3 regions of the Microbispora sp. H10885 genome follow, and region 3 is predicted to be linked to each of the others. Evidence: riboswitches for the same ligand, from Rfam matches in the RefSeq annotation. Region 3 holds a riboswitch; each other region holds the start of a gene.
The links. Region 3 has a riboswitch for cobalamin ahead of HHX37_RS21035 (ABC transporter substrate-binding protein). Riboswitches for the same ligand answer to the same signal wherever they lie in the genome.
Positions count from the first base shown of each region.

Region 1: it holds a riboswitch for cobalamin, as region 3 does, so the genes downstream of both, cobN (cobaltochelatase subunit CobN) here and HHX37_RS21035 (ABC transporter substrate-binding protein) in region 3, are expected to answer to the same signal.
Region 2: it holds a riboswitch for cobalamin, as region 3 does, so the genes downstream of both, HHX37_RS27600 (CbtB domain-containing protein) here and HHX37_RS21035 (ABC transporter substrate-binding protein) in region 3, are expected to answer to the same signal.

Region 1 covers NZ_JABBWY010000011.1:104,817-111,076, reverse strand. Annotated here, with positions in the region: gene cobN (cobaltochelatase subunit CobN) at 1-3,470, opposite strand, end outside; cobalamin riboswitch at 3,524-3,646, opposite strand; gene cobG (precorrin-3B synthase) at 3,725-4,942, shown strand; gene HHX37_RS27630 (precorrin-8X methylmutase) at 5,021-5,647, shown strand; gene HHX37_RS27625 (precorrin-2 C(20)-methyltransferase) at 5,654-6,260, shown strand, end outside.
Region 2 covers NZ_JABBWY010000011.1:96,835-103,094, forward strand. Annotated here, with positions in the region: gene HHX37_RS27585 (arabinofuranosidase catalytic domain-containing protein) at 1-110, shown strand, start outside; gene HHX37_RS27590 (ABC transporter ATP-binding protein) at 604-2,370, shown strand; gene HHX37_RS27595 (CbtA family protein) at 2,415-3,170, opposite strand; gene HHX37_RS27600 (CbtB domain-containing protein) at 3,181-3,393, opposite strand; cobalamin riboswitch at 3,422-3,628, opposite strand; gene cobF (precorrin-6A synthase (deacetylating)) at 3,653-4,411, shown strand; gene cbiE (precorrin-6y C5,15-methyltransferase (decarboxylating) subunit CbiE) at 4,408-5,628, shown strand; gene cobM (precorrin-4 C(11)-methyltransferase) at 5,625-6,260, shown strand, end outside.
Region 3 covers NZ_JABBWY010000007.1:449,225-455,484, reverse strand. Annotated here, with positions in the region: gene HHX37_RS36895 (serine/threonine-protein kinase) at 1-637, shown strand, start outside; gene HHX37_RS21050 (adenosylcobinamide amidohydrolase) at 673-1,428, opposite strand; gene HHX37_RS21045 (ABC transporter ATP-binding protein) at 1,425-2,261, opposite strand; gene HHX37_RS21040 (FecCD family ABC transporter permease) at 2,258-3,286, opposite strand; gene HHX37_RS21035 (ABC transporter substrate-binding protein) at 3,373-4,335, opposite strand; cobalamin riboswitch at 4,414-4,538, opposite strand; gene HHX37_RS21030 (acyltransferase family protein) at 4,876-6,260, shown strand, end outside.

The DNA of each region.
Region 1 (6,260 bases), on a different contig from region 3:
TGCGCGATGCCGTGCAGCGCCCACGGGTTCGACTTGGCCATGAAGTCGCGGTTGACCGGGTCGAGCACGTACGTCGAGGCGAGCGTGTCGTACATCCAGTCGGCGACGACGCCGGTCGTGGCGTCGTAGCCGAACAGGTAGTCCACGGTCGCCGCCAGCTCGAACGCGCCCTTGTAACCGTGGCGGCGCATGGCGGCGAGCCAGTTGGGGTTGACGACCCGGGCGCGGAAGATCCGCGCGGTCTCCTCCGACAGGGTCCGGGTGCGGACGGCGTCGGGGCGGGTGCTGTCGCCCACGTACGCGGCGGGCGCGCGGCCCGTCAGCGCGCGTACGGTCGCGATCATGCCGCCGTGGTACTGGAAGTAGTCGTCGGAGTCGGCGATGTCGTGTTCGCGGGTGTCCACGTTCTTGGCGGCGACGGCGATGCGGCGGTAGGCGTTCTCCATGTCCTCGCGGGCGGGCGCGCCGTCGAGGTCGCGGCCGTAGGCGTAGCCGCCCCAGACGGCGTACACCTCGGCGAGGTCGGCGTCGTCACGCCAGTTGCCGCTGTCGATGAGCGGCAGCAGGCCCGCGCCGTACGCGCCGGGACGCGACCCGAACACGCGCAGCGTCGCACGCCTGGCGTCGCCGTGCGCGGCCCGGTCGGCGTCCACGTGGGCGCGCACGTAGTTGTCCTCGGGGCTCTCGCCGAGCCCGGCGACGAGCCGGACGGCGTCGTCGAGCATCGCCACCACGTGCGGGAACGCGTCCCGGAAGAACCCGCTGATGCGCACCGTCACGTCCACGCGCGGGCGGCCCAGCTCGTCCAGGGGCACGGGTTCGAGCGTGGTGACGCGCCGCGACGCCTCGTCCCAGACGGGCCGCACGCCGAGCAGGGCGAGCACCTCGGCGATGTCGTCGCCGGCGGTGCGCATGGCGCTGGTCCCCCACACCGACAGCCCGACCGAGCGCGGCCACTCGCCGGTCTCCGCGCGGTAGCGGGCGAGCAGCGAGTCGGCCATGGCCTGCCCGGTCTCCCAGGCGAGGCGGCTCGGCACGGCACGCGGGTCGACGGAGTAGAAGTTGCGGCCGGTCGGCAGCACGTTGATCAGTCCGCGCAGCGGCGACCCCGACGGCCCGGCGGGGACGTAGCCCCCGGCGAGCGCGTGCAGCACGTGGTCGAGTTCGTCCGTGGTACGCGCGAGCCGCGGCACCACCTCGGTCGCCGCGAACGTCAGCACCCGCCCGACCTCCGGGTCGTCCGTGACGTCGGCGACGGCGGCCGGGTCCCAGCCGAGCCGCTCCATGGCGGTGACGAGGGCGCGGGCCTCGGCCTCGACGCGGTCCACGGACGCGGTCGCGGCGCTGCCGTCCTCGGTCAGGCCGAGCGCCTCGCGCAGGCCGGGCAGGGTCTCGCGGCCCGCCCACATCTGGCGGGCGCGCAGCATGGCCAGCACCAGGTTCACCCGGGCCTCACCGGCCGGGGCCGCGCCGAGGACGTGCAGGCCGTCGCGGATCTGCGCGTCCTTGACCTCGCAGAGCCAGCCGTCCACGTGCAGGATGAACTCGTCGAACTCCGCGTCGTGCGGGCGCTCGGACAGGCCGAGGTCGTGGTCGAGGCGGGCGGCCTGGATGAGGGTCCAGATCTGGGCGCGGATCGCGGGCAGCTTCGCCGGGTCCATGGCCGCGATCGTCGCGTGCTCGTCGAGCAGCTGCTCAAGGCGGGCGATGTCGCCGTACGTCTCGGCCCTCGCCATCGGCGGCACCAGGTGGTCCACGAGCACGGCGTGCGCGCGGCGCTTGGCCTGGGTGCCCTCGCCGGGGTCGTTCACCAGGAACGGATAGACCAGCGGCAGGTCGCCGATCGCCGCGTCGGTGCCGCAGGAGGCCGACATGCCCGCCGACTTGCCGGGCAGCCACTCCAGGTTGCCGTGCTTGCCGACGTGGACCATGGCGTGCGCGCCGAATTCGGCCGACAACCACCGGTAGGCCGCCAGGTAGTGGTGGCTCGGCGGCAGGTCAGGGTCGTGGTAGATCGCGATCGGGTTCTCCCCGAAGCCGCGTGGAGGCTGGACCATCACCACGACGTTGCCCGACCGCAGCGCGGCGAGCACGATGTCGCCCTCGTGGACGAACAGCTCGCCGGGCGGCGCGCCCCAGTGGCGTTCCATGTCGGCGCGCAGGCCGGCGGGGAGGGTCTCGTACCAGGCGCGGTAGGCGGCGGCGGGGATGCGCACCGGGTTGGCGGCGAGCTGTTCCTCGGTGAGCCAGTCCTGGTCCTGGCCGCCCGCGGCGATCAGGGCGTGGATCAGCGCGTCGCCGTCCTGCTCGGCCTGGCCCGGGAAGCCGCCGCCGAGGTCGTAGCCCTCCTCGGCCAGCCGGGCCAGCAGCCTGACCGTGCTGGCCGGGGTGTCCAGGCCGACGGCGTTGCCGACCCGGGAGTTCTTCGTCGGGTACGCCGACAGCATCACGACGAGCCTCTTGTCCGCCGGGGGCACGTGGCGCAGCAGCCCGTGGCGTACGGCGATGCCCGCGACCCGCGCCGCGCGTTCGGGGTCGGCGACGTAGACGGTCAGGCCGTCGTCGTCGATCTCCTTGAACGAGAACGGCACCGTGATGATCCGCCCGTCGAACTCGGGGATCGCGACCTGCGAGGCGGCGTCCAGCGGGGACAGCCCGTCGTCGTTGTCCTCCCACTCGGCGCGGCTCGTCGTCAGGCAGAGGCCCTGCAGGATCGGCACGTCGAGTGCGGCGAGCGCGCCGACGTCCCAGGCCGCGTCGTCGCCGCCGGCCGACGCCGTCGCGGGCCGTGCCCCGCCCGCCGCGAGCACGGTCACCACCAGGGCGTCCGCGCCGCCCAGCACGTCGAGCAGATCCGGCTCCGCGGTGCGCAGCGAGGAGCAGAAGACCGGCAGCGCCCGGCCGCCCGCGTCCTCGATCGCGTCGCAGAGGGCGGCGACGAAGCCCGTGTTGCCCGCCATGTGGTGCGCCCGGTAGTAGAGCACCCCGATCACCGGCCCGTCGCCGGGGCGGCCCTCGCGTTCGAGGACCCCCCAGCTCGGTGTGGGCGCCGGGCCCGCGAAGCCGCGCCCGGTCAGCAGGACCGTGTCCGACAGGAACGCGTGCAGCTCGGCCAGGTTGGCGGGCCCTCCGTACGCGAGGTAGGCGTGGGCCTCGGCGCAGACGCCGCCGCTCACCGTGGACAGCTCCATGAGTTCGGCGTCCGGGGCCTGCTCGCCGCCGAGGACGACCACCGGGCACGGCCCCGCGAGGAGCGCGTCCAGCCCGTCCTCCCAGGCACGCCGGCCGCCGAGCAGCCGGACGACCACGAGGCCGGCGCCCTCGACCAGCGCGGGCAGGTCGTCCACGGTCAGCCGCGCCGGGTTGCCCAGCCGGTACGCGGCCCCACTCGCGCGGGCGCTCAACAGGTCGGTGTCCGACGTGGACAACAGGACGACGACGGGCTGCGCGGCGGACGCGTCTGTGCGCACGGCAAGGTCCTCCCTCGGGGTCCTCGCCCCGGGTCGTGGCGGCGCGACGGCAGGAGTCTCCTGGCTCCCGGATCGACGCTCACCCCGGCCTTCCCGTCTTCCGACAGTGGCCGTGTGGTGGGGTTCGCTCCCCGGTCACAGTGGCGGGACCGCGCCGGATTCACACCGGCTTCCTCCGCTTGCCATCGCTCACCGCAGACCCTACGTGACGGAGGTCGTGTCAGAAAACTGGCGTTAGCATCCTGTTCGTGGTCATGGGTGGCTTTTCTGGGCGCGCCGCCCAGGACGCGTGTCCCGGCGCGCTCCAGGTGCACGCGGCGGCGGACGGGGCGCTGGCCCGCGTCCGCGTGCCCGGCGGCGGGCTGGCCGCCGGCGCCCTGCGCGAACTGGCCGCCTGCGCCCGCGAGCTGGGCGCCGGGGTCGTCGAACTGACGTCACGGGCCAACGTGCAGGTGCGCGGGCTGGCCGACCCACCGGCGTTCGCCGCGCGGATGGCCGCCGCCGGACTGCTGCCGTCCGCGACCCACGAGCGCGTGCGCAACATCGTCGCCTCGCCGCTCAGCGGCCGTTCGGCGACGGCCCTCCTGGACGTGCGGCCCCTGGTGGCGGACCTCGACGCGGCCCTGTGCGGCCGCGCCGCCCTGGCTCAGCTGCCCGGCCGGTTCCTGTTCGCGCTCGACGACGGAACGGGTGACGTCCTCGGGCTCGGGGCGGACGTGACCCTCGCCGCGCACCCCGTCTCCCAGCCCGGCGGCGGCCTGACCCTGCTGCTCGCGGGGGAGCCGGTCGGGTCGGTGACCGCCGACGACGCCGTCTCCGTCGCGCTCGCCGCGGCCGAGGAGTTCCAGGAGGTGCGCGGGGACGCCTGGCGGGTGGCCGAACTCCCCGGCGGACCCGCGACGATCGCCGCCCGCCTCCCCGGCCGGCTCCCCCGTCGGCTCGCTGTCCTGCCCCCCGTGCCGGTGACGCCCGCCACTCCGCGCAGGGGCGGCCCGTCCGCGCAGGTGGACGGCCGGGTGGCGCTCGACGTGATCGTCCCCCTCGGCAGGCTGACCGCCGGCCAGGCCGGCCTGCTCGCCGATCTGGCCGCCGGTGAGGTGCGGCTGACGCCGTGGCGTACGGTCGTGCTGCCCGACCTCGCGCCCGAGGCGGTCGGGCCGGTGACCGAGGCGCTCGCCGGGGCGGGGCTGGTGATCGACCCCGCCTCGCCGTACGCCAGACTGTCGGCCTGCACCGGGCGGCCCGGCTGCGGGAAGGCGCTGGCCGACGTCCAGGCGGACGCGGTGCGCTGGGCGGAGTCCGGCGTGCCCGAACCACCGGTTGTCGGGCCGCCGGGTCTCCAGCCACCGGGTGCCGAACCGCTCGACGCCGGCCTGATCCACTGGGCGGGCTGCGAACGCCGCTGCGGCCGCCCGAGGGGCCGGGTCACCGACGTGGTCGCCACGACCGGCGGCTACGACGTCCGCCGTTGACCGTCCGTCCAGTCCGTCCAGTCCGTGCATCCACCGCCCGCTCCATCCACCGTCCGCCATCCACGAACAGAGGTGTCCGTGCCCGAGCACGACTACGTCCGCGACGGAGCGGAGATCTACCGGCGGTCGTTCGCGACCATCAGGGCCGAGGCCGACCTGTCGGGGCTGCCCGCCGACGTCGCCCGGGTCGCGGTCCGCATGATCCATGCGTGCGGCATGACCGACCTCGTCGGCGACCTCGGCTACTCCCCCGGCGTGGTCGAGAAGGCGCGCACCGCGCTGCTGGCGGGTGCGCCCGTGCTGTGCGACGCGCGGATGGTCGCCTCCGGCATCACCAGGAAGCGCCTGCCCGCCGGCAACGAGGTCGTCTGCACGCTCGGCGACCCCCGCGTGCCCGCCCTCGCGGAGCGGCTCGGCACCACCCGCAGCGCCGCCGCGCTCGACCTGTGGCTCGACCGACTCGACGGCGCGGTCGTGGCCGTCGGCAACGCCCCGACCGCGCTGTTCCGGCTGCTCGAACTGGTCGCCGGAGGCGCGGGACGGCCCGCCGCCGTGCTGGGCGTCCCGGTCGGCTTCATCGGCGCGGCCGAGTCCAAGCGCGCCCTCGCGGCGTCCGGCCTGGAGTTTCTGGTTGTCCACGGCCGCCGGGGCGGCAGTGCCATGACGGCGGCGGCGGTCAACGCCATCGCCTGCGAGCAGGAGTGACGAGACGTGACAGGAACGCTCTACGGCGTCGGCCTCGGCCCCGGCGACCCCGAACTGATGACCGTGAAGGCCGCCCGCCTGATCGGCGAGGCCGACGTGATCGCCTACCACGCGGCGCGGCACGGCCGCAGCATCGCCCGGTCGATCGCGGCCCACCACATGCGCGACGGGCAGATCGAGGAGCTCCTGCAGTATCCGCTGACGACGGAGACGACCGACCACCCCGGCGGCTACCAGGGCGCGCTCGACGACTTCTACGCCGGCTGCGCCGACCGCCTCGCCGCGCACCTGGACGCCGGGCGCGACGTCGTCGTGCTGTGCGAGGGAGACCCCCTCTTCTACGGGTCGTACATGCACATGCACAAGCGGCTCGCGCACCGCTACCCGGCCGAGGTCGTCCCCGGGGTCACCTCGATCGCGGGGGCGTCCGCCGTGCTGGGCCGCCCGCTGGTCGAACGCGACGAGACGCTGACGGTCCTGCCCGGGACGCTGCCCGCCGCCGTGCTGGCCGAGAAGCTGCGCGGCACGGACTCGGCGGCGGTGCTCAAGCTGGGCCGCACGTTCGAGAAGGTGCGCGACGCGCTGGCCGAGGCGGGCCGCCTCGACGAGGCCT
Region 2 (6,260 bases), on a different contig from region 3:
GCCACGGCGCCGCCGGCACCTTCTACGAGGGCGTGATGACCTCCGGATACCCGACGAACGCCACCGAGGACGCGGTGCAGGCGAACATCGTCGCCGCCGGATACCGGTAAGGCCGGATACCGGTAAGTCAGGCAAAGGCAGACCGGCCACAGCGGATCCGGAAGCCGGAAGACCGAGCCGCCCCTTGCACCACCGGGGGCGGCTCTCCGCTGTTCCGGCGTACGGTTCGGGGTGCTCGGGAACCGGCCGGCATGGCCCGATGCCGGGCAGACGTCGGGCCACACCGGGCGTGGCCGGATCCGGGATCAGCTGAGCAGAGCTCAGGACCATGTGACGGCCGAGGCTGATCTCGTGTCGTCCGCGCACGCCTCCGGCCGCCGTAAGGAAAGGTCGCAGCTGATAACTCCCTTAATGAATATTTCGGTCATCTGCGTGAGGTTTACCCCTCGGTCCTATTCGCCGGGCGGCGAAAAATCGTTCGCTCCTCCCGTACGGGCTGCGGGAGCATGGCCAGGGCGATATCGGCATTCGGGAGGGCTGATGGCTGTGCTCGGGACGGTGGACGAGGCCGAAAATGATAAATCCGCGCGGAGATCGGCGCTTTTGCTGGCATTGCGGTACTACTGCGGCGAGCTGAAGCGGCAGTGGCCGATCGCGGCTCCCGCGCTGGTGCTGCCGGCGATCGGGAACATCTGCCTGTTCTATCTGGCGCCGCTGGCGGTGGCGGGCCTTGTGGGGCACCTCTCCGGCGGCCGGGACGGCTCCTTCGACGCGCTGCTGCCCTACGTGCTCGGCTTCGCCGCGTTGCTTCTGACGGGTGAGGCGTTCTGGCGGGCGGGGATGCACTTCCTGAACCGCGCCGACGGCCGGGGCATCGAGCGGCTCGGCGTGCTGGGCATGGACGAGCTGCTGGCCAAGGACGTCGCGTTCTTCCACGACAACTTCGCCGGTTCGCTGACCAAGAGGGTGCTCGGATTCTCCTCCAGGTTCGAGGAGTTCATGGACACCCTCACGTTCTCGATCATGGCGAAGGTGGTGCCCCTGGCCTTCGCCTCGGTGGTGCTGTGGCGGTACGACCCGCTGCTGGTGCTCGTCCTCGTGGGTCTCATCGTCGTCACCGGTGTTCTCGTCGCTCCGCTCATCCGCCACCGGCAGGCCCTGGTCGACGCGCGTGAGGCGGCCAAGGTGCTGGTGTCGGGTCACGTCGCCGACGTGCTGGCCAACATGGAGACGGTCCGCGCGTTCGCCGCCGAGACACGCGAGGCCGTCGAGCACAGGGCCAGGATCGCCGAGCAGCGCCGGCTGTCCATCCGGTCCTGGGACTACAACAACCTCAGGGTGGACATGGTCGTCGCCCCGTTGTCGGTGCTCACCAGTGCCGCGGGCCTGCTCCTCGCCGCGGCGCTCCGCGGCGGCCTCGGTGTGGAGGCCATCGTCGTGACGTTCACCTACTACACGAACGCGATCAACATCATGTTCGAGTTCAACCAGGTGTACCGGCGTATGGAGAGCACGCTCACCGAGGCCGCCCAGTTCACCGAGCTGCTCCTCACGCCGCCGACCGTGGTGGACCCGGCCGACCCGCAGCCCCTGCGCCCGGCCGACGCGAGCGTCCGCTTCGAGCGGGTGAGATTCGGGTACGCCGGCGGCGCGCCGCTGTTCGACGGCCTGAACCTGGACATCCCCGGCGGCACCAAGATCGGGCTGGTCGGGCGGTCCGGTGGCGGCAAGAGCACCCTCACCCGGTTGCTGCTGCGTCTCATGGACGTGGACGGAGGCAGGATCCTGATCGGCGGTCAGGACATCGCCCGGCTGCGGCAGGCCGACCTGCGGGGCCTCATCGCCTACGTTCCGCAGGAACCCGCCATGTTCCACCGGTCCGTACGGGAGAACCTCGCGTTCGCCCGGCCGGGCGCGACCGACGCCGAGATCCTCCGGGCCGCGCGGGCGGCCCACGTCACGGAGTTCGTCGAGTCTCTGCCGCACGGCTTCGACACCCTGATCGGCGAGCGCGGCGTCAAGCTCTCCGGCGGCCAGCGGCAGCGCATCGCGCTCGCGCGCGCCATTCTGCGCGACGCCCCCGTCCTGCTGCTGGACGAGGCGACCAGTGCCCTGGACTCCGAGAGCGAGATCCTCATCCAGGAGGCCCTGTGGCGCCTGATGCAGGACCGTACGGCACTCGTGGTGGCGCACCGGCTCAGCACCGTCGTCCGCATGGACCGCCTGGTCGTGCTCGACCGGGGACGCGTCGTCGAGCAGGGCACCCACGGCGAGCTGCTCCAGGCCCAGGGGTCCTACGCCCGGCTCTGGCACCACCAGTCCGGGGGCTTCCTCGTCGAGGACGACGCCCCCGACGCGCTCCACCTGTGACACGCCGGCTTCACGCGGGCGGCCCGCGGGTGGTCCCGACCGGTTCAGCGCGTCGCGGCGGGCCGGAGCCCGGCCTCCCGGGGGGTTCCCTGGCGCAGGGAGCGTTCGGTCAGGCCGCCGAACAGGAGGCCGATGGCTCCCCACAGGACGAACTGGATGCCGAACGACGCCACTCTGAACCACCACAGCGTGTCGGCGGAGAAGTCGTCGGGAACCTCGTCGATCGGGGGCATCACGGCGTACGCGACACCGACGAGGACGGCGTAGACGACGATGCCCGACAGAGCGGCGTTCCAGGTGCCCAGGCGGGACGACAGGGAACGGCCCGCGTACGCGGCGACCGCCGCCGCCAGGAGGGCGACGAGGATCATCGCGAAGTACAGCGTGGTCCGGCGGCCGATCGAATCGGGGTTGCCGACGGCCGGGGGATTGGCCGGGTACTTCAGGATGGGGGTCACGTACACGACGACGAAGCCGGCGGCGGCGACGGTGAGCGCCGTGGCGCGGGCGCCGAGAGCGCCGAGGCGGCCGTGGGCGAAGGCGTACGCGATGGAGTAGAAGCCGCCGAGGGCGGCGCCGTAGACGAGCAGGGCGGTCAGCAGGCCGGCGGTCTCCTGGACGGTCCGGCTGACGAGTTCCGGTTCGGCGGCCTCTCCGCCGGCCGCCGCCCTCGCCTCCTCGATGGAGATGGCGGCGGCGACCTGGGGTTCTCCGGCGAACCAGGCGACGACGTACGCGAGCAGCGCGGCGGCGAGGCCGACGAGCATGCCGCGCACCAGCAGGGAGCGCATGGTGGGCATCGGGCGGGCCTCAGTGGCAGGGGAAGCCGAGGAGGTGCCGGCCGTCGTGCACGAACTCGTGCACGGTGTGCCCGCTGATGAGGTGGGTGGCGCCCTGCTCCGCGCCGACGAAGTAGAGCAGGATGAGCCCGGCCACGGCGGCGAAGACCGCCCAGGGCAGGATCTCACGCACGGGGATGGTGACCGGCAAGGGCCGGGAGACGGGGACGGCCGGCTGAGCCATGTGATTCTCCTCACGGGGTCGCTCGCCCCGGTGATGGAGGACAACGGGTCAGTGTCCTGACTCCCGGGTCATCGTGTCGCCCGAACCTTCCAGCCGTCGCGGCCGTGGTGACGAGCGGGAGACACTCCCCGGTCACAGTGGCGGGACCGTCCTGGATTCACACCAGGTTCCTGCGCACCGTCGCCTCTGTCTTCTTTTGTCGCCTTGAGCGTGCACCGTCCGCATAAGTACGTCAAGCCGGGGTCCATACTCGTGACCTATGAAGCGAGTCCTGATCATCGGCATCGGCGCCGGGGACCCCGCCCACCTGACCTTCCAGGCCGCCGCGGCCATCGCGGAGACCGACGTGTTCTTCCTGCTCGACAAGGGAGCCGTGAAGGACGGCCTGGTGCGGCTGCGGCGCGAGCTGATCGCGGCCCACGCGCGGGAGCCGTACCGGACGGTCGAGGCGCGCGACCCGGAGCGTGACCGTACGAGCGGCGCGTACGTGGAGGCGGTGGCCGACTGGCGGGCCCGCCGGGCCGATGTCTACGCCCGGCTCATCGCCGAGGAGGTGCCGGAGGACGGCGTCGGCGCGTTCCTCGTCTGGGGCGACCCCGCCCTGTACGACAGCACGATCGCGATCGTCGAGGACGTCCTGGCCAGGGGCGGAGAGCCGTTCGACTATGAAGTGATCCCGGGGATCAGCAGCGTGTCGGCGCTGGCCGCGCGGCACCGCGTCAGCCTGACCAGGGTCGCCAGGCCGCTGCACATCACGACCGGCCGCCGCCTGCCCGCAGACGTCGAGGCCGCCGGCGACATCGTGGTGATGCTCGACGCGGGCTGCGCGTTCGCGGACCTGCCGGAGGCCGCCGACGCCGACGTCTACTGGGGCGCGTACGTCGGGACCGAGGACGAGATCCTCGTCGCCGGGCCGGTGCGCGAGGTCGCCGGCGAGATCCGGCGGCTCAGGGCGGAGGCGCGCGAGGCGCACGGCTGGGTCATGGACACCTACCTGCTCAGGAAGCCCCCCCGATGAGGCCCGTGTCGGTCGTCGGGATCGGCGCGGACGGCTGGGCCGGTCTCACCGACGCGGCGCGCGCCGAACTGGTCGCCGCCGACGTCGTGGTCGGGTCGGCCAGGCAGCTCGCCCTGCTGCCGGCGTCGGTGGCCTGCGAGCGGGCGCCGTACCCGTCGCCGCTGGTCGCGGGGCTGCCGGGGCTGCTCGACGCGCACGCGGGACGCGCGGTCGCGGTGCTCGCCAGCGGCGACCCCATGTTCTTCGGCGTCGGCGCGACGCTCGCCCGGCTGCTCGGGCCGGACCGGCTGCGGGTGCTGCCGCACGTGTCGTCGGCCACCCTGGCCTGCGCGCGGCTCGGCTGGGCCGCCGAGGAGGTCGAGACCGTCAGCCTGGTCGGACGGCCGCTCGCCGCGCTGACCGCGGCGCTCGCGCCGGGCCGTCGCGTCCTCGTCCTCAGCGCGGGCGCGGACACGCCCGCGCTGGTCGCCGCCCTGCTGACCGAGCGGGGATACGGCGCGAGCCGCGTCACCGTGTTCGGCGATCTCGGCGCGGCGACCGAGTCCCGCCGCGACGGCACGGCCGCGGGCTGGCCGGCCGGCGAGACGTCGCCCGCGCTGAACGTCGTGGCGGTGGCCTGCACAGACGTCCCGTCGGCGGTGCCGCTGGGGTGGGTGCCCGGGCTGCCGGACGAGGCGTACGAGTCGGACGGGCAGCTCACCAAGCAGGAGGTGCGGGCGGTCACCCTGGCCAAGCTGGCGCCCCTGCCGGGCGAGCTGCTCTGGGACGTGGGCGCGGGTTCCGGGAGCGTGGCCGTCGAGTGGCTGCGCGCGCATCCGTCGTGCCGGGCCGTCGCCGTCGAGCGCGACCCCGTCCGCGCGGACCGCGTCAGGCACAACGCGGACGCGCTGGGCGTGCCGCGCCTGCGGGTCGTCACCGGAGCCGCCCCGGACGCGCTCGGCGGGCTGCCCGCCCCGGCGGCCGTCTTCGTGGGCGGCGGCGTGACGGGGGCCGGTGTGGTCGAGACCTGCTGGGACGCCCTCGCCCCGGGCGGCAGGCTGGTGGCGAACGCCGTCACCGTGGAGTCGGAGGCGGTTCTCGCCCAGTGGCACGCCCGGCTCGGCGGGGACCTCGTGCGGTTGTCGGTGCAGCGCGCCTCGCCGGTGGGCGGCTTCACCGGGTGGCGTCCCCTGATGCCGGTGACCATCTGGACGGCGCGGAAGGAGCGCGAGCAGTGACGGTTCGATTCATCGGTGCGGGGCCCGGCGCGGCCGACCTCATCACGGTGCGTGGGCTGCGGGCCCTTCAGGCGGCCCCGGTCTGCCTGTACGCCGGGTCGCTCGTGCCGCGCGACCTGCTCGCCGACTGCCCGCCGGACGCGCGGCTCGTGGACACCGCGAACCTCACCCTCGACGAGATCGTCGCCGAGATGACGGCGGCGCACGAGGCGGGGCTCGACGTGGCGCGGCTGCACTCCGGCGACCCGTCGGTCTTCAGCGCGGTCGCCGAGCAGATGCGCAGGCTCGACGCCCACGGCGTGCCGTACGAGGTGATCCCGGGGGTGCCCGCCTTCGCGGCCGCCGCCGCGGCCCTGGGGCGGGAACTGACGGTTCCGGGGGTGAGCCAGACGATCATCCTGACCAGGACGTCGGCGCGGGCCACCCCGATGCCGCCCGGCGAGGAACTCGCGACGCTGTCGGCGAGCCGCGCCACGATGGTGCTGCACCTGGCCGTGCAGCGGATCGCCGCCGTCGTGGCCGACCTGCTGCCCGCGTACGGCGCGGACTGCCCGGTGGCGGTGGTCGCCCGGGCCAGCCGGGACGACGAGGAGATCATCAGGGGCACCCTGGGCGACATCGCCGATCGGGTG
Region 3 (6,260 bases):
GCCGCCGGCCCGGCGCAAACTCCCTCTCGGACCGCTGATCGGCGGCCTGGCGGTCCTGACGGCCATCGCCGTCGCCGCCACGCTGCTGCTCACCAGGGGCGGGGACACCGCCGCGACGTGGAACACCTACCCGGGCAGCACCGCCGCGCCGTTCACCATGGCCTACCCCTCGACCTGGGGCGAGGCCAGGACCAACGCCGACCAGTGGATGATCGCCTCCCCCGCCCGCGACGAGTTCGACGCGCTGTTCGCGGTGCCGGGCAACACCGACTGGTCGAGGGTGAACCCGATCATCACGGGTCAGCCGGATCGCGCCAGAGGGGTGTTCGCCCAGGTCAGCAATACCCTGAGCCTCTCCGACTCGCCGATGGAGCTCCAGGAGAGCCTGCAGACGGCCTTCCCCGGCACGGTCGCCTACACCGGCGTCCCGTCCCCCACGACGGTCGGGGCCAAGCCGGCGTTCCAGATCGAGGGCGTGCTGAGCGACCCCCAGCAGGGCGGCCGGCTCGACTTCTACGCCTACCTCGTGCGGCAGGGCGACACCGGCACCGCGGTGCTGATCACGTTCTTCTGCCCGACCGGCAAATGCGACCGCGGCCTGATCGACCACATGGTGAACACCGTCACGTTCAAGTAGCGGCCGCCCTCACAGACCGCCCTCACAGACCGCCTTCACACAGCGGCGTGTTCCGCCCAGTCGCGGGCGCCGTCGAGGACGGCCCGGTGGACCGCCCGGGCGATCCGCGCGCCCCAGACGGAGCGCGGGCCGCCGAACGGCTCCGCCGGGCCCTCCCGCCGTACGGCCACGCAGACCGCGTCCGACGCGGTGCCGGTGCAGGGGAAACCCGCCTCCAGCAGCGCCTGGGTCTTGGCCTCGGTAACCGTCATGACGGCGTTGACCAGGGCCGCGTCGGAAAAGGCCACGGGCGCCGCCACCAGGATGTTGACCGTCCCCGGGCGTGGCAGGCACGCCGCCGCGTCCCCCGGGCCGGGGGTCTCCCGGGTCGCCTCCCGCCCGCGCTCCGGGGCATGTCCTGGGGGCCTCCGCCCGGGCTGTGGCACGGCCGGCAGGCCGGGGTCGGGCACGCCCTCGGGTGACGCCGCCCAGGTGGGCACGCCCAGGCCGACCGTGGCGGCGGCCTCCGCTCCGCCGTCGGCCGCCACGCGGAACCGCTCGACCGGTGCCGCCGTCATCATGCCGACGCCGGGGCCCGCAGGGCCGAGCGAGGCCATGTGCTCCACCGGGTCCATGCGCGCGTAGCCGCTCGCGACCTGCGCGTTCAGCACCCACTCCCGGGGGCCGATCCCACCGCCCAGCATCGCCGAGGAGATCATCCGCCAGCCCGGCCCGAACCGCCACAGCAGCGTGCCGAGACGCGCGCCGTCCTCGGCGCGGTGGGTCAGCGACGGCCGCGGCAGGCCGGTCACCTCTCGTCCCCGGCGGAGATCGGTGCAGGCAGCGGCGGGCGCACCAGGTGGACGAGCGGCCGCCCGTCGGCGCCGGGCTCCACCCGGACGCGGGCGCCGAAGTGCTCGGTCAGCAGCGGCTCGGCCAGCACCCGCCCGGGCGGGCCCGCCGCGACCGCGCGGCCCGCGGCGAGCAGCACCAGACTGTCGGCGTACTGCCCGGCGAGGCTGAGGTCGTGCAACGTCGTCACGACGGTCAGCCGGTCGGCCAGGCGCAGCCGGTCGACGAGTTCGAGCACCTGCTGCTGGTGCCCCAGGTCGAGGGCGGTGGTCGGCTCGTCCAGCAGCAGCACCGGCGCCTGCTGCACCAGCGCGCGGGCGAGCACGACCCGCTGCCGCTCGCCGCCCGACAGGTGCCCGAGCGGCCGGGTCGCGAAGCCGTCCAGGTCGAGCCGCTCCAGCACCGACCGCGTCACCTCGCGGTCCCGGGCGCTCTCGCTGCCCAGATAGGAGATGTACGGGGTGCGGCCGAGCGACGCGTAGTCGTACACGGTCATGTCGGGCGGCAGCGCCGGGCTCTGCGGGGCGTAGGCCACCAGCCGGGCCCGCCGGCGCGGGCGCAGGCCGTCCACGGCCGCGCCGTTCACGAGCACCTCACCCTGACGCGCCACCAGCCCGGCGACGGCCCGCAGGAGCGTCGACTTGCCCGCGCCGTTGGGGCCGATGACCGCCAGCCACTCCCCCGGCGCGGCCGACAGGGTGACGTCCGCGAGCACCGGCCGCCCGCCCAGCGTGACGCCCAGCCCGCGCGCCTCCACCGCCGGGACGCCGGGGCCGGCGGCGTCGCCGCTCACGTCTCCACCCGCCGGGTCATCCGCAGGACGGCGACGAAGAAGGGCGCCCCGACGAACGCGGTGACCACCCCGATGGGCAGTTCCGCCGGGGCGAGCACCGTACGCGCGATGGTGTCGGCCAGCACGAGGAACGCCGCCCCGCCGAGGAACGACAGCGGCAGCACGACGCGGTAGGACCACCCGGCGAGCCGCCGGACGACGTGCGGCACCACGATCCCGACGAAGGCGATCAATCCGCTGACGGCCACCGCGGCCGCGGTGGCGAGCGACGCGGCCAGCAGCACGGTGAACCGCACGCGCGTCGCGTGCAGGCCGAGGCTGACCGCCTCCTCGTCGCCCACCGACAGCACGTCGAGCAGCCGCCCGTGCAGCAGGACGACCACCGTCGACACCACCGCGTACGGCGCGATCATGCGGAGCTGCTCCCACCCGCCGCCGACGTCGCCGAGGATCCAGGAGTAGATGCGCTGCAGCTCGTCGACCTTGAGCTGCTGCACGAAGGTCTGGATGGCGGTGAGGAACGAGGTGACCGAGACCCCGGCGAGCACGAGCGTCGCGGTGCCGCCTCCCCGGCCCGCCGTGTGTCCCAGCGCGTACGCGAGGACGACCCCGCCGACGGCCCCCGCGAAGGCGGCGACCGGCACGGCCGCCACCCCCGCGTCGCCGCCCAGGAAGACCACGACGAGCGTCACCGTGAGCCCGGCCCCGGCCGCCGCGCCGAGCAGGTACGGGTCGGCCAGCGGGTTGCGGAAGACACCCTGGTAGCCCGCCCCCGCGAGGGCGAGCAGGCCGCCCACGACGGCGGCCAGCAGCACCCTGGGCACCCGGAGCTGGAAGACGATGCCCTCCTCGTTCGGCTGCAGGCCGCTGTGCAGGGACACCAGCGGCAGCCGGTCGAGCAGGGCCAGCGCGATGGCGCGGGGCGAGATGACCGCCGCGCCCGCCGCCAGACCGGCGATCAGGCTGACCAGCAGCACGACGGACACGACGAGCAGCGCCCGGCGTGACCGGCCCGCCGCCGTCACCCCGTCACCCGGACCCGCCGCGGCACCGCTCTCACCGCGATCCCGGGGGCGTGCGCGTCACCGGGGGCCTGCGCGTCACCACCGGCTCAGCCCGCCGCCTTCTGGACGGCGTCGCTGACGACCTGGGCGAGGTCGGCGACGCGCGGTCCCCAGCGGGAGGCGACGTCGTCGTCGAGCTCCACCACGCGGTCCCGCTTCAGGGCGGCCAGGCCGGACCAGCCCGGCCGCTTGGCCAGCGCGGCGGCGTTCTGACCACAGCACTTGGTGTCGCCGAGGAAGATCAGGTCGGGGTCGGCCTTGGCCACGAACTCCGCCGACAGCTTGGGGTAGCCGCCCGCCGCGTCGGGGGCCTCGTCGGCGATGTTCTTCAGCCCGAACAGGCTGTAGACCTGCCCGATGAACGTGCTCGACGTGGCCGCGTACGGCGTGGTGTCCAGTTCGTGGTAGTAGGTCAGGCCCTTGCCCTTGGGCGCCGCCGCGACGAGCGCGTCGATCTTCTGCTTGACGCCGCCGGCCACCTCCTCGGCCTTGTCCACGTTGCCGGTGGCCGCGCCGAGGTCCCGGATCTGGTCGTAGGTGTCCTCCAGCTTGGTCGCGGCGGGCTCCAGCAGCACCGGGACGCCGACCTTCCCCAGCCCGGCGACCACGCCCTCCAGGTCGTTGGCGAGCACGACGAGATCGGGCTTGGCGGCGGCGATCGCCTCGACGTTGGGCTTGAAGCCCGACAGCGACGTCTTCGGCGCCTCGGGCGGGTAGTTCGACTGGTCGTCCACCGCGCCCACCTGGGCGCCCGCGCCGATCGCGAACAGGATCTCGGTGGCCGTCGGGGACAGCGACACGATGTGCTCGGGCCGCTTGGCGATGGTCACCGCGCCGTTGCCCGCCTGGATCGTGACGGGGAAGGCGCCGCCCGAGGCGGCGGAGCTGGAAGCGGCGGGGTTCGAGGCGGCGGGGGACGCGGAAGTGGCGGAGCCGTCGCTCTGGCCGCAGCCGGCCAGTCCGAGCATGCCCAGCACCACACCCGCGACGGCCGTACGCAGGGGCCTCACGAGGGTCCTCCAAGGGGGGAAAGCCGGGAAATCGAGAGACCCGCGGGATTGGACGGATCACCCTTTTCCACGAGGGTTGACGGCGTCGGCGCACAACGCAGGCGACCTGGCTCGTCCCCGGGGGCGGGGAACCACAGTTGCGGGACAGCGCCGGGTTCGCACCGGACTTCGCTGCGCTGCGCGCGTCGGACGCAACGGTACCAACCCGCCTCGCGGCGCCGTCATCCTCCCCCGGCCGCCGAGGTCCGCCCGCCTGCCCGTACGCCGGGGTGGTAGGGCAGGCCCCACCCCGATGGTGGGGGCTCGCCCATGATCGGGAGTAGTGGCTCCGTCGCTGCGCCGGACGGCGGCCGGGCGGGACCCTGGAACGGCCGGGCGGTTCCCGGCAGAAGCTCCTGACGGACTGTCTCCCCCGCTCCTCCTCAGTCCGCGAGCCGGCGCCGGAGCGCGCGGTCGCGGCCGGTCCCCGCTCCGGCCGGGCCCGTGACGGACGACCGGCGTCCGGCAACCGACGATCGACACACCGAAGGCGGCTCCCCCGTGTCCCTGACCATGCTTCCCCCCGCCCCCGCGCGGGCCCCGGCCGCCCCCGGGCCCCGGGACCGCTTCATCGACATCCTGCGCGTCTTCGGGATGGTCCTCGTGGTCGTCCAGCACTGGGCGATGCCGGTCCTGTCGTACGCCGGAGGACGGCTGACCACGGGCAACGCCCTGGCGGCGGCTCCGTTCGTCACCTGGATCTCCCAGGTGATGCCGCTGGTCTTCTTCGCCGGGGGCGCGGCCAACGCGATCAGCTTCCGGTCCGCGGCGCGCCGCGCCGGCCTGCCGGACACGGGCGAGACGGGCCGGGCGGCCCGGGAGCGGTCGACGCGGCGGCCGAGCGCGGAGAAGCGGACGGCCTGGGAGTGGACGGCGCGGGAGTGGACGGCGCGGGAGTGGACGGCGCGGGAGTGGACGGCGCGGGAGTGGACGGCGCGGCGGGTGCGCCGCCTGGCCTGGCCGGTGGCGCCGCTCGCGGCCGTCTGGCTGCCGCTCCCCCACCTCCTGACGGCGCTCGGCGTGCCCCCGCAGCCGGTCGAGGTGGCCGCGCGGACCGTCGGCCAGTTGCTCTGGTTCCTCGCCGTCTACCTGCTCGCGGTGGTGGCCACCCCCTGCCTGCTCCGCGTACGGGCCGGGGTCGCGCTGCCCGTGCTGGCGGGCGGCGCGGTGCTGACGGACGTGGTCCGCTTCTCGGGGCTGGAGGCCGCCGGCTATCTCAACGTCGCGTTCGTGTGGCTGGCCGTCCACCAGGTCGGGTTCCGGTACGCCGACGGCGGCCTGGAGTGGCTGCGGGGACGCCGCGCGGCGGCGCTCGCGGTGGCCGGGTTCGCGATGGTGGCGGCACTCGTGGCGGCCGGGCCGTACCCGGCCAGCATGATCGGGATGCCCGGCGCGATCTCGAACATGGCCCCGCCGAGCGCGTGCCTGCTCGCGCTCTTCGCCGGCCAGCTCGGCCTGGCGATGCTGCTGCGCCCCGCCCTGAACGCCCTGGCGCGCCGGCCCCGCGCCGAGGCGGCGCTCACCGCGCTCGCGCCCCGCATGATGACCGTCTACCTGTGGCACATGACGGCGCTCGTCGCCGTCGCCGGGCTCGCGACCATCGGGTTCGGGCCGAGTGCTCCTCTCCCCGGCTCGGCGGCCTGGTGGAGCGGCGCCCCACTGTGGCTGGCCGCCCTCGCGCCGGTCCTGCTCGGGCTCACCGCCCTGTTCGGCCGGTGGGAGGAGCCGGCGGGAGCCGCCACCGGCCGGCACATGGCGGTCGCCGCGCCGCTCGTCGGCGGCGCGCTGCTCACCCTCACGGTCACCGGCTTCGCCCCGGGGCCGGCGCCGGTGATCGCGTCGATCGCCCTGGTCGGGGGCCTGTGCCTGGTCAGCCGGAGGGCACG